2 regions of the Luteibacter sp. RCC_6_2 genome follow, and region 1 is predicted to be linked to the other one. Evidence: predicted binding sites of a transcription regulator. Region 1 holds the regulator's gene; the other holds the start of a gene.
The links. The regulator sigma-54, encoded in region 1, starts transcription at its own class of promoters, with help from an activator protein. The targets are predictions, from matches to a motif close to TGGCACGNGCNTTGC.
Positions count from the first base shown of each region.

Region 2: fliD (flagellar filament capping protein FliD) is a predicted target of sigma-54. The motif match lies at 2,410-2,424, and genes of this name have one in related genera.

Region 1 is NZ_JBFUPQ010000016.1:11,253-16,608, forward strand. Features, by position in the region: gene rapZ (RNase adapter RapZ) at 1-864, opposite strand, end outside; gene hprK (HPr(Ser) kinase/phosphatase) at 884-1,834, opposite strand; gene hpf (ribosome hibernation-promoting factor, HPF/YfiA family) at 2,043-2,396, opposite strand; gene AB6730_RS16140 (RNA polymerase factor sigma-54) at 2,515-3,996, opposite strand; gene lptB (LPS export ABC transporter ATP-binding protein) at 4,096-4,815, opposite strand; gene lptA (lipopolysaccharide transport periplasmic protein LptA) at 4,820-5,356, opposite strand, start outside.
Region 2 is NZ_JBFUPQ010000002.1:242,752-248,107, forward strand. Features, by position in the region: gene AB6730_RS02900 (PilZ domain-containing protein) at 1-202, opposite strand, end outside; gene fliT (flagellar protein FliT) at 232-528, opposite strand; gene fliS (flagellar export chaperone FliS) at 525-941, opposite strand; gene fliD (flagellar filament capping protein FliD) at 964-2,322, opposite strand; gene AB6730_RS02920 (flagellin) at 2,462-3,904, opposite strand; gene flgL (flagellar hook-associated protein FlgL) at 4,199-5,356, opposite strand, start outside.

The DNA.
Region 1 (5,356 bases):
GAAAGTCAGTACGTTGCCGCGTTCCGAGCGGAAATGCTGGGCCAGTTTCTCCACCAGGTAGACCGAGCGATGACGACCGCCGGTACAGCCGATGGAAACCGTGACATAGCTTCTGTCTTCGCCCTCGAAGCGCGGCAACCAGGTGTCGAGCCAGCGGGCGACGTCGGCATAGTATTCGCCTACCAGGGGGTTCGCGTCGAGGAATTCCCGGACCGGGAGGTCCTTGCCCGAGAAGGGACGCAGCCGCGGGTCCCAGTGGGGGTTGGGCAGGCAGCGCGCATCGAAGACGAAATCGGCATCGGAAGGGAGCCCGCGCCGGTAGGCGAAGGACTCGAACAGCAGCGTCGTGCCGTCGGAGGCGGCGGCGTAGCCGGTGGCGAAGAGGCGGCGCAGCTGGTGCACGTTCAGGTCGCTGGAGTCGATGACCTTCTCGGCGATCGAGACCAGCGGGCGAAGCAGCTTGCGTTCCTGGGCGATGGAATCGGCCAGCGACAGCTTCTCGGCCGCCAGCGGATGGCGCCGGCGCGTCTCGGAATAGCGCTTGATGAGGACATCGTCGCGGCTGTCGAGGAAGATCAGGTGCACGTGCACGCCGGCCGAAGAGAGCTCCGACAAGACGTGCGGCATGCGCGAGAGATCGATACGGCGGTTGCGCACGTCCACGCCCACGGCGATGCGCTTGCGCGGCCCGTGCTCGCCCTGGCTCACGGCGGCGACCAGCTGCGGGATCAGCTCCGCCGGCATGTTGTCGACGCAATAGAACTCGAGGTCCTCCAGCGCGCGCAGCGCGACGGTCTTGCCGCCACCGGACATGCCGGTCAGCACCACCAGGTGGATGGCATCGGGCTCGACGATGGGGCTCATGACTTCGTCGCTCACGGGGTCACCACGGGGAGAAACGGCGCATCTGGTGCGCCTGGCGGTCGATGAAGGTCTGCGCGGGGTCGATGCCCTTGGCCTTCAGCACGTGGTTGCGCACCGCGGCCTCGACCAGCACCGCCAGGTTGCGGCCCGGCGCGACGGGAATGGTGATCTTGGGCACGTCGACGTCGAGTACGTTGCGCCGGCTCACATCGCCGGTGAGGCGGGTCATGGCGTCGGTTTCCTCGCCCTCGCGCAGCGGCTTGAGGTGGATGACCAGGCGCAGGTACTTGGACGGTTTCACCGCGGTATGGCCGAACATCTCGCGGATGTTCAGCACGCCCAGGCCGCGCACCTCCAGGAGGTCCTGCAGCAGTTCAGGGCAGGCGCCGTCGATGACATCGGGGGCGATGAGGGTGAATTCGGTGGCGTCGTCGGCCACCAGGCGGTGACCGCGGCTGATCAGTTCCAGGGCCAGTTCGCTCTTGCCCGAGGCAGGCTCGCCGGTGATCAGCACGCCGATGGAGAACACTTCCAGGAACACGCCGTGCAGGGTGACCCGCGGCGCCAGGGTGCGGGCCAGGTGGTATTGCAGGTAGGTGAGCAATTCATGGCCGCGCTTGGTGCTCTGCCACAGCGGCGTGTCCGTTTCCTCGGCGACTTCGCGCAGGTCGGCGGGGATGGACTGTTCCTTGGTGACGATCAGGGCGGCGGGCTGGTAGGCGGCGATCTTGTGGATGACTTCCCAACGCTGGCGCGAGTCGAGCCCGTCGAGGAAATTGAGTTCCTCCGTGCCGATGATCTGCACCTTGTTGGGGTAGATCACGTTGAGATAACCGACCAGGGAGGGCCGGCGGCTCTGCTTGGTATTGGGCTCGAGCACGCGCGATTCGCCGCGCATGCCGGCGGCCCAGCGCAGGGCCATGCGCTCGTGTACCCCGTCGAAGAGTTGTCTGGCGGTAAGCCGGTCCACGCTTGGTCCCTTCAAAGAGAAAAGCCGGCCCGCGGGGCGGGCCGGCTTGCTTATATTGTGCCACAAGGGTGGAAAGCGCCCCGGCCAGGAGGGGCTTGTAGCGCCCCGTAAGGGGGTGGGAAGCGGCCTGGGCCGCGATGGGGGCTGCGGCAAGCCTTTTCGCGCGCCAGCGCGCTTCCCACCGGCGGGCTTCCCGCCCGGAGCCTTGTCAGCTGCTGCTGGCGACGCGGCCGTCGCGGACCTCGTGGTTGTGGTGGTCCTTCAGCTTTTCCTTGTGTTTCTTCAGCTGGTCGGCCAGCTTGGCGATCATCGCGTCGATCGCGGTGTACATCGTGTCGTTCTTGTTGTCGTCCTCGAGGCGGGCGATGCCGTCGGCGTGTAGGCGGGTGCCCGCGCAGTGCAGGGTGCCACCGGCCTTGTGCTCGTTCTTGTCGACGGAAAGGACCACGTCGAGGGCTTTGATGTTGTCGAAAAGGCGTTCGAAGCGGCCGACTTGCTGTTCCACGCGCTCACGCAGGGCGGGGGTGATATGGATGTGCTGGCCGCTGATCTGGATTTGCATTGACGCCTCCTTCTTGCTGAGGGTGCCGCCTTGTGGCGACGAGATCGGAACGGCGAGGTACCGTTCCTCTAGCCTTGAACCTATGGGACCGTAGACCTCCGGTGGGGTTCCGTGCGCGTCAACTGGCGCGGACGCGTTCGCTGGAACTGGGGATACGCATGGCCTCGCGGTACTTGGCCACCGTACGTCGCGCCACCTGAATACCGCGTCGATGCAGTTCCTCCGCCAGGGCCTGGTCGGACAGGGGCCGGCGCGCGTCCTCGGCCGTGATGAGCTTGCGCAGCATGGCCTGGATCGCGGTGGCGGACGCGGTGCCGCCATCCTCGGTGGCCACGCCGCTGGAGAAGAAATGTTTCAGTTCGAAGGTGCCGCGCGGCGTATGCATGTATTTGCGCGTGGTCACCCGGGAGATCGTGGACTCGTGCATGCCCACTTCCTCGGCCACTTCGCGCAACACCAGCGGGTGCATGGCCTCGGGGCCATAGTCGAGGAACGCGCTTTGCCGGCGGACGATCACATCGGCCACCTTCTGCAAGGTCTCGGCCCTGGACTGCAGGCTCTTGAGCAGCCAGCGCGCTTCCTGCAGCTGGCCTTTCATCCAGGTGGCGTCGTCGCCACGGGCGCGCGCGATGAGGTTGCAATAGTGCTGGTTGAGACCCAGCCGGGGCTGGGAGTCGGGATTGAGGCTGACCTGCCAGCGCCCGTTCTCGCGCCGGGCATAGACGTCGGGCGCCACGTATTCCACGGGCGTGGCATCCAGCGCGGCGCCGGGGCGGGGGTCGAGGCTGCGTATGAGGCCCGCCGCGGCGGCCACGTGGGCCTCGGGCGCCTTGAGCCGGCGGGCGATCTTGGCGGCGTCGTTGCGTGCCAGCAGCTCCAGTTCCTCGTTCACGATGCGGATCGCGAGTTCGCGATGCGGCGTGTCGAGCGAGAACTGGGAAAGCTGGCAGAACAGGCAGTCGCGCAGGTCGAGGCTGGCGATGCCGGTGGGGTCGAAGCGTTGCACGCGCTGGCGCACGGCCTCGATCTCCGCCGCGGTCGCATGCAATTCGTTGGGCAAGGCGGCTTCCACCGCTTCCACGCCATCGCGCAGGTAACCGTCCTCGTCGAGCGCGTGGATGATCGCGGTGGCGATGGCATGGTCGCGCGGCGAGAACTGCGACAGGTTGAGCTGCCACTCCAGGTGCTGCTGGAGGCTTTCCGGCGCGGCGTTCTGTGGCTCGAAGCCGTCTTCGTCGAGACTGCCACTGCGGGACGACGCACCGGCATAGTCGCCGGCATCGCCGTGGAACCGGTCGTCGTCCCATTCCGGAGCGAGTTCCTCGGACGGCGTGACGGTGGATTCCTCATCCTCCTTCGACGCCTTCACCGGAATCTCTTCGCGGGATGGGAACTCGGGTGCTTCGTATCCGGCGTCGTCCGCGGTCTCGGCTTCGGACTCGGCGTCTTCCGCGAACTCGAGCAAGGGGTTGCTTTCCGCGATCTGGCGGAGTTCGGCCTCGAGCTCAAGCTGTGACAGTTGCAGAAGGCGGATGGCCTGCTGCAACTGCGGCGTCAGCGTGAGCTGCTGATGGAGGCGAAACTGGAGTCCGGGTTTCATGCCTTCGACGCTTGGGGTTCCCGATCCATCGTAACCCCTTACGGGCTCCGCAAACCAGCGGCGAAGCGAGCTATGCCCACCAGCCTGACGGATGGCCGGTCAAATGCGGAATTCACGACCCAGATACACTTCCCGTACCTTTTCATCGGCGAGGATGTGCTGCGGCGTCCCGCGGGCCAGCACCTCGCCGTCGTTCAGGATGTACGCGCGATCGCAGATGCCGAGGGTCTCGCGCACGTTGTGGTCGGTGATCAGCACGCCGATCCCGCGCTCCTTCAGGTGGCGGACGATGCGCTGGATCTCGCCCACCGAGATGGGGTCGACACCCGCGAACGGTTCGTCGAGCAGCATGTAGCGAGGACGCGCGGCGAGGGCGCGGGCGATCTCCACGCGGCGACGCTCGCCGCCGGAAAGGCTGATGCCTTTCTGCTCGGCGATATGCGAGATCTTGAGCTCGTCCAGCAGGCTCTCCAACTCGTCCTCGCGCTGCTTCTGGGTCATGCCTTCACGCAATTCCAGCACGGCCAGGATGTTGTCCGACACGCTGAGCCGCCGGAACACCGAGGCTTCCTGTGGCAGGTAGCCGATACCCAGCTTGGCGCGCGCATGCATCGGCAGGCCGGTGATGTCTTGCTGGTCGAGCTTGATCGAGCCGGCGTCGGCCTGGATGAGGCCTACCACCATGTAGAAGCAGGTGGTCTTGCCGGCGCCGTTGGGGCCGAGCAGGCCGACCACCTCGCCTTCACGGATGGAAAAGGCGAAATCGCGAACCACCTGGCGCGCGCGGAAGCGCTTCTGCAGGCCTTGGGCTGAAAGCATCGGGTCAGGGCTTCTTCGTGTCGGGTGCCGGCGTCGCGGGCGTCGCCGGTGCGGCGGCCGGCTTGTTCTTCGGCTGGAAGGTCATGTGCACGGGGGCGGCGCCATTGCTCTCGCCGGTCATCGTGCTGTCCTTGGTGTTGTAGGTGAGCTTGTCGCCTTCGGCGCTGCCCTTGGCCGGCTGCTTGACCTTCGCGTTGCCCGTGAGGACGGCGAAGTCCTGGTCGACCTTGTAGTCGATGTTCAGCGCCTGGCCGTCCATCGGCTCGTTCTGCTCGTCGAGCTGGTGAATGGTGGCCGGCTTGCCGTCGACCACCACGCGGGTGATGTTGTTGTCGGCATCCAGGTAGCCGGTGGCCTTGTCGCCGGTGATCTTCAGCGTGCCCTGGGTGAGGATCACGTTGGTGGTCCAGATGACCTTGCCGGCCGGCTGCTGCGAACCGTCGAACGACTTCGAATGGACGTCGACCGGCTCGTTGCGGTCGGATTGCTTCGCCACGACGGGCAGGCTGGCCACGAGTGCCATGCCGAGCACCGCGAACAG
Region 2 (5,356 bases), on a different contig from region 1:
CCTGGGATAGCGGGCTGTCGTCCTCGGCGGGATCGCTGCGGCGATCCATGAGCGCCGACACCGCGACCAGGACGCTGGCGTTGCGATCGTTGATGAGGGACAGCGCGGCGGCGTCGGGCCGCTCGACGGCATCGCACGTGGCGTGGAATGCCGCGTCCCAGGCGACGCGATCGGAGAATGCCTGCCAGTCTTCGCCGCTCATCCGCCCTACCCCCTGCCGAAGATCAACGTTCAGAAGGAACTATACGCGGCCACGGCCCGGCGTACCCGGCGGGAGGCATCCCATGCGACGGAAACCTCGTCGCGGGCCACGGAGACGAGATCCTTGATGAGGCCGTCGAGCAGCATGATGGATTTCAACGACTCAAGGGTCTCCGGCGCGGGACGCATGCTGCCGCCCCTGAGGATCGGCTCGCGCTCGGCCTCCAGTTCCGCCAGCTCGTCCCAGCGTCCTTCGGCGGCCGCGGCATGCATGGCCTCGGTCAGACCGAGGACGCGGTCGAGGTCGCACCAGACGACGCCGGTCACGCTCCCGCTCCGGCAGGCTGACGGGCGTCGACGGGAATCGCGATCCAGCTTTCGCGGATCTGCCCGAGCAGGCGGGTCACCTCGTCCAGCGCGTCCGCGTCGTTGTGCAGGTTGGCGTGCAAGAGGCGGCGGCTCATGTAGTCGTACAGACTATCCAGTTGCCCCACCAGCGGCGACTTCACCTCGTGGTTCAGGGCGGACTGCAGCGCCCCGACGATTTCGATGGCCTTCGAGATGGCCTCGCCCTTGCCGGCCACATTCCCGGTCACCATGTGGCCGAGGGCGAAGCGGATCTTCTCCAAAGCACCGTCCATCAGCATGGTGATGAGGCCGTGCGGGTCGGCGGTTTCGATGCCGCCTTGCGTACGGACCTGCTTGTAGGCGCCTGCGCCCTGGGAATATCCGAGTGCCATGAGTCTTTTCCTGGGAAGGCCGTCAGCTCTTGCTGGTGGTCAACGCGTCGAACTGCTGCTGGAGGAAGCTGCTGGTATTGCTGAGCTTGGTCATCATCGTGTCGAGCGCCGTGTACTGCTTGGTCAGGCGGTCGGAATAGGCCTTCATCGTGACGTTGAAGTCCGTTTGCTGCTGGGTGAGATCCTTGGCCTTCTTGTTCAGGTTGGCCGTGCGCTGGGTCAGGATGCCGCTGGACGAGGTCCAGCTGGTGATGAGCTTGTCCAGCTTGGGCGCGATGCCATCGCTGCCGCTGAGCAGGCCCTGGGTCTCCTTGGGATTGGTCGCGAGCGCCTTGGCCAGCTTGGTCGAATCGAACTTCAACGTACCGTCGATCTGGAACGCCACACCGAGGTCGCTCAGCGATTTCGGACCGGCGCCGGTGCCCGTGGACTGCGAGCCGACCAGCGAGGTGATCTGGCTCTTGATCGAGGTCAGCGTCGCGTCGCCGATGAGGGCGCCGACCTGCTGGTTGGTCGCGTCGTACTTGGTCAGCGTCTGGTAGGTGGAAACGAAGGCGTTGTAGGCCGCGACGAAGGAGGTGACGGCCGTGGACACCGCGGAGGGATCATTGGCGATGGTGACGGTGCTGGTACCCGTCTTGGACAAGGCGAGGGTGACACCGTCGATGGCGGTGGCCACGGTGTTCGACGAGCTCGTGGCGGGAAGACCGTCGATGGTGAACTCGGCATCCTGGGCTTTGACCGTCGCCGCATCGGTCGCTGGATCGAAGTTCAACTGAGACAGGTTGCCGTCGCCGCCGCTGGAGCTCACCGTGAAGGCGTTTGCCGCACCGGTGGAGGTGGACGTCAGCACGAGATGCGCGCCGTCGGTACCCGTGACGATGCTGGCGGTGACGCCCGGATTGTCCGAAGCCTTGTTGATGGAATCGCGGATGTTTTCGAGCGAGTTGGCGCCGGATGCGACGTTCAGGCTCATCGACTTACCGCCGATGGCGATCGTGAGCGTACCGGTGCCCACCAGGGTCTTGCTGGTGGCGAAAGCCGTCGAGGTGGTTTTCTGCGAGGTGGCCAGCTTGCCGACGACGATGTTGTACGTGTTCGGCTGGGCATCCGCATCCGCCGTGGCGGAAAGGATCGTCGAGTCACCGACGGAGGTCTTCTGCGTCGTGAACGCGCTGCCGTCCGTAAGTGCCTTCATCGCGTTCTGCAAGCTCGTCAGCGACGAGGTGAAATTGCCGATCGCGGAAATCTGGGTGGTGTTCGCGCTGACCTGGGCAGCCAGGGCGCTGTCCGTCGCCGAGCGCTTGTTGTTCGTCAGGTTGGTGACGATGCTCGCGACGTCGATGGAACTGGAACCGAGGGTGATGGGATTCGTCGCCATGAAGCTCTCCTGGAGGACGCCTCACTGCCCTGGGCGCCAATTTGTCGGCGGCTGGCTCCCTTTCGAGTGCCAACCGCCGACAACTAAGCAATTACCCTGCCAAACCCGGCGTTAACCGGATTTGGCGGTGTGACGCCTGTTACTGGAGCAGCTTGGAGACGATCTGCTGGGCCTGGTTCGCCTGGGCGAGGACCGACACGCCGGCCTGCTGCAGGATCTGGGCCGAGGACATGTTCGCCGTTTCCTGGGCGAAGTCGGCGTCCGTGATGGCGGACTTCGACGAGGTCAGGTTCTGCGAGATGTTCTGCAGGTTGGAGATCGTCGACTCGAAGCGGTTCTGCACCGCACCGAGGTCCGAGCGGAGGTCCGAGACCGACTGCAGCGCCGCGTCGATGCGGTTGATCGTCTGGTTGGCGCCGTCGACCGTCTTGACCGAGGAGTTGGCCAGGGTGTCGGTCGTGGAGACCGCCAGCGTACCGGCCGTCAGGCCAGCGTCGGCCGGAGCCGTGCCACCCACCGTGATCGCCTTCGCCGAAGCGAACTTCACCGCGCCGTCGGAACCGACGTAGGCGTTGATGCCCTGGCCCGACTTGGCGTTGATCGCGTCGGCCAGGTCCTGCGCCGAGTTGTACGTGCCGGCGAGGTCGAACGAGGCGTTGTCACCGACCTGCAGGGTGACGGCGCCGGCGGCGAGCGTGACCGGGGTCTTATCGCCGATGCTGACGCCAGCGGTCGTGGAGGTGGTGCCGAAGATCGACGCATTGGCGCCGGCAATGACCGGAGCCGTCGCGGTGTTGCCCGTGGCCGTGCTGGTGAACTCGATGCGGCCCGTCGTGGCGTTGACCGAAGCCGTGGCCGTGGCGCCGGCGCCCAGCTGCGTGTTGATTTCGGCAGCGACGCCAGCGGCGTCCGTCAGGTCCGTGGTCAGGCTGACCGCGGTGCCGTTGACGGTGAAGTTTGCGGGGACTGTCGAGAAATCGGCGGTGGCCAGGGCCTGGCCGGCCGTGGTGACGGCGCCCGAGGCGGCGGTGGCCGTGAACGCCAGCGAGGCGGAACCGGAGGCCAGCTGGCCGACCTGGTTGGCCTTCATGCCCTGGTTCAGGCCGACGGTGATCACTTCACCGACGTTGGCACCGACCTGGAAGCTCAGCGAGTTGGCCGAACCGTCGAGGACCTTCATGCCGTTGAAGTTGGTCTGCGTGGCGATACGGGTGACTTCCGCCAAGCGCTGCTGGACTTCGGCGTCGAGCGCGGCGCGGTCGCTGTCCGAGTTCGAGGCGTTGGTCGACTGGACGGCCAGTTCGCGGATGCGCTGCAGGTTGTTCGTGACTTCGTCCAGCGCCGATTCGGTCGTCTGCGACAGCGAGATACCGTCGTTGGCGTTCTGCACGGCGCGGTTCAGGCCGTTGATCTGCGTGGTGAAGCGGGTGGAGATGGCGAGGCCGGCGGCGTCGTCCTTCGCGCTGTTGATGCGCATACCGGAAGACAGGCGCTCGATGGCCGAGGACAGCTTCGTCTGCGAGGTGCTCAGGTTACGCTGAGCATTCAGCGACATGATGTTGGTGTTGATGGTCAGAGCCATGGGATTGATCCTTTGTAAGCGGAACCGAAATGCCGGAGGTTGTGCGGCGTAGTCCGGCGGGGTTCCGTTAGGGAAGCCTTCCGCCTCAGAGAGGTTTACGGCACGCCGGGAAGAAACTTGAGAACTTTTTCTACCTGTCAACCACTTTCTTGATCAGCACCCGTCAATGACGCCTCGCCGGCCGCTGTCAGGGTTCCTTATCGGCACGTCCGGCCCGGGGTTTAGGCCTCATTGCAAGAAAAAAGGCGGCCTCGCGGCCGCCTCCAATGCACTGCAAGAGGATCGACGCGTTTCTTATTTGAGGTAGTTGAACAAGCTCAGGTTCTGCATCTTCACGTACGACTGCTGCGCGGCGTCCAGGGCGGATTGCTGCTGGGTGAACTTGCTGATGGCGCTGGCGTAGTCGAGGTCCTGCAAGCTGGACAGCGTGTCGGCGTATTGCAACTTCACGTCCGCGCCGATCTGGGTCTGCTGGTCGAGCGTGTTCATGCGCGCGCCGATCTTCGTGCGCGTGTCGAGGAAGCTGGTCGCGGCCTGGTCCAGGTTCTGCAACTGCGCGTTGATCTGGTTGTTCATCGCCGCGCCGCCACCCGGTGCCTCGAAGGCGTTGATGATGCCGGCCACCGAGGAGAAGACGTCCTGCGACGACGAGGGGCCCACGGCGAAGGTGTCGCCCGTGGCCGGGTTGCCCGTGACATTGAGTTGCGCGCCCTTGAAGGCGATGGTGCCGGTGTCGCCCGTGTACGTCCCCGTGGAGATGACCGTATTGGTCGGGTCGTTGACGTCGCGGATCTCGTAGTCGGTGGCCGAGGTGAAGGTGATGCTGTAGCTGCCGCCGTCCCATGCGCTCGCATCGGTGACCGAGGTGGCACCCACCACGGCCGTGCCGGTATTGGTGGCACCCGCGCTGGTGACGAAGGTCCCGTTGCCGCCGCGGATCGACATGAAGACGTCGGCGCCGTTGTCGCCGGTCGCGACCTGCAAGCCCGCCGCCGCGGCGACCATGCGCTGGCCCTGGTCGCCGCCATAGTTCACGCTCAGGCCGTCGATGGTGAAGGGCTGGGTGGTGGTACGGTTGCCCGCGAAGATGTATTCGCCCTGCCCGTCCTTCGTGTTGCCCAGCGCGACCAGTTGTTGCAGCGTCTGCCGCAACTCCGTCGCGATCGATTGCCTCGATTCGTCCGTCTGCGTGCCGTTCATGCCTTCCAGCGTGAGCGAACGGATACGGTCGAGGATGTCGCCCGCCGACGAAAGCGACTGCTCTTCGACGGACAGGCGCGTGGTGGCCGACTGGATATTGCGTGTGTACTGGTCGTTCTGAGCGCTGGCGGAATTGGTGTCGACGGCGCGCGCGGCGGCCGCGGGGTTGTCCGCGGGGGTCTGGATCGCCTTGCCGTTGCCCAGCGAAAGCTGGGTCTGCGACATCTGGTACTGCCTGTCGAGCATCGAGTC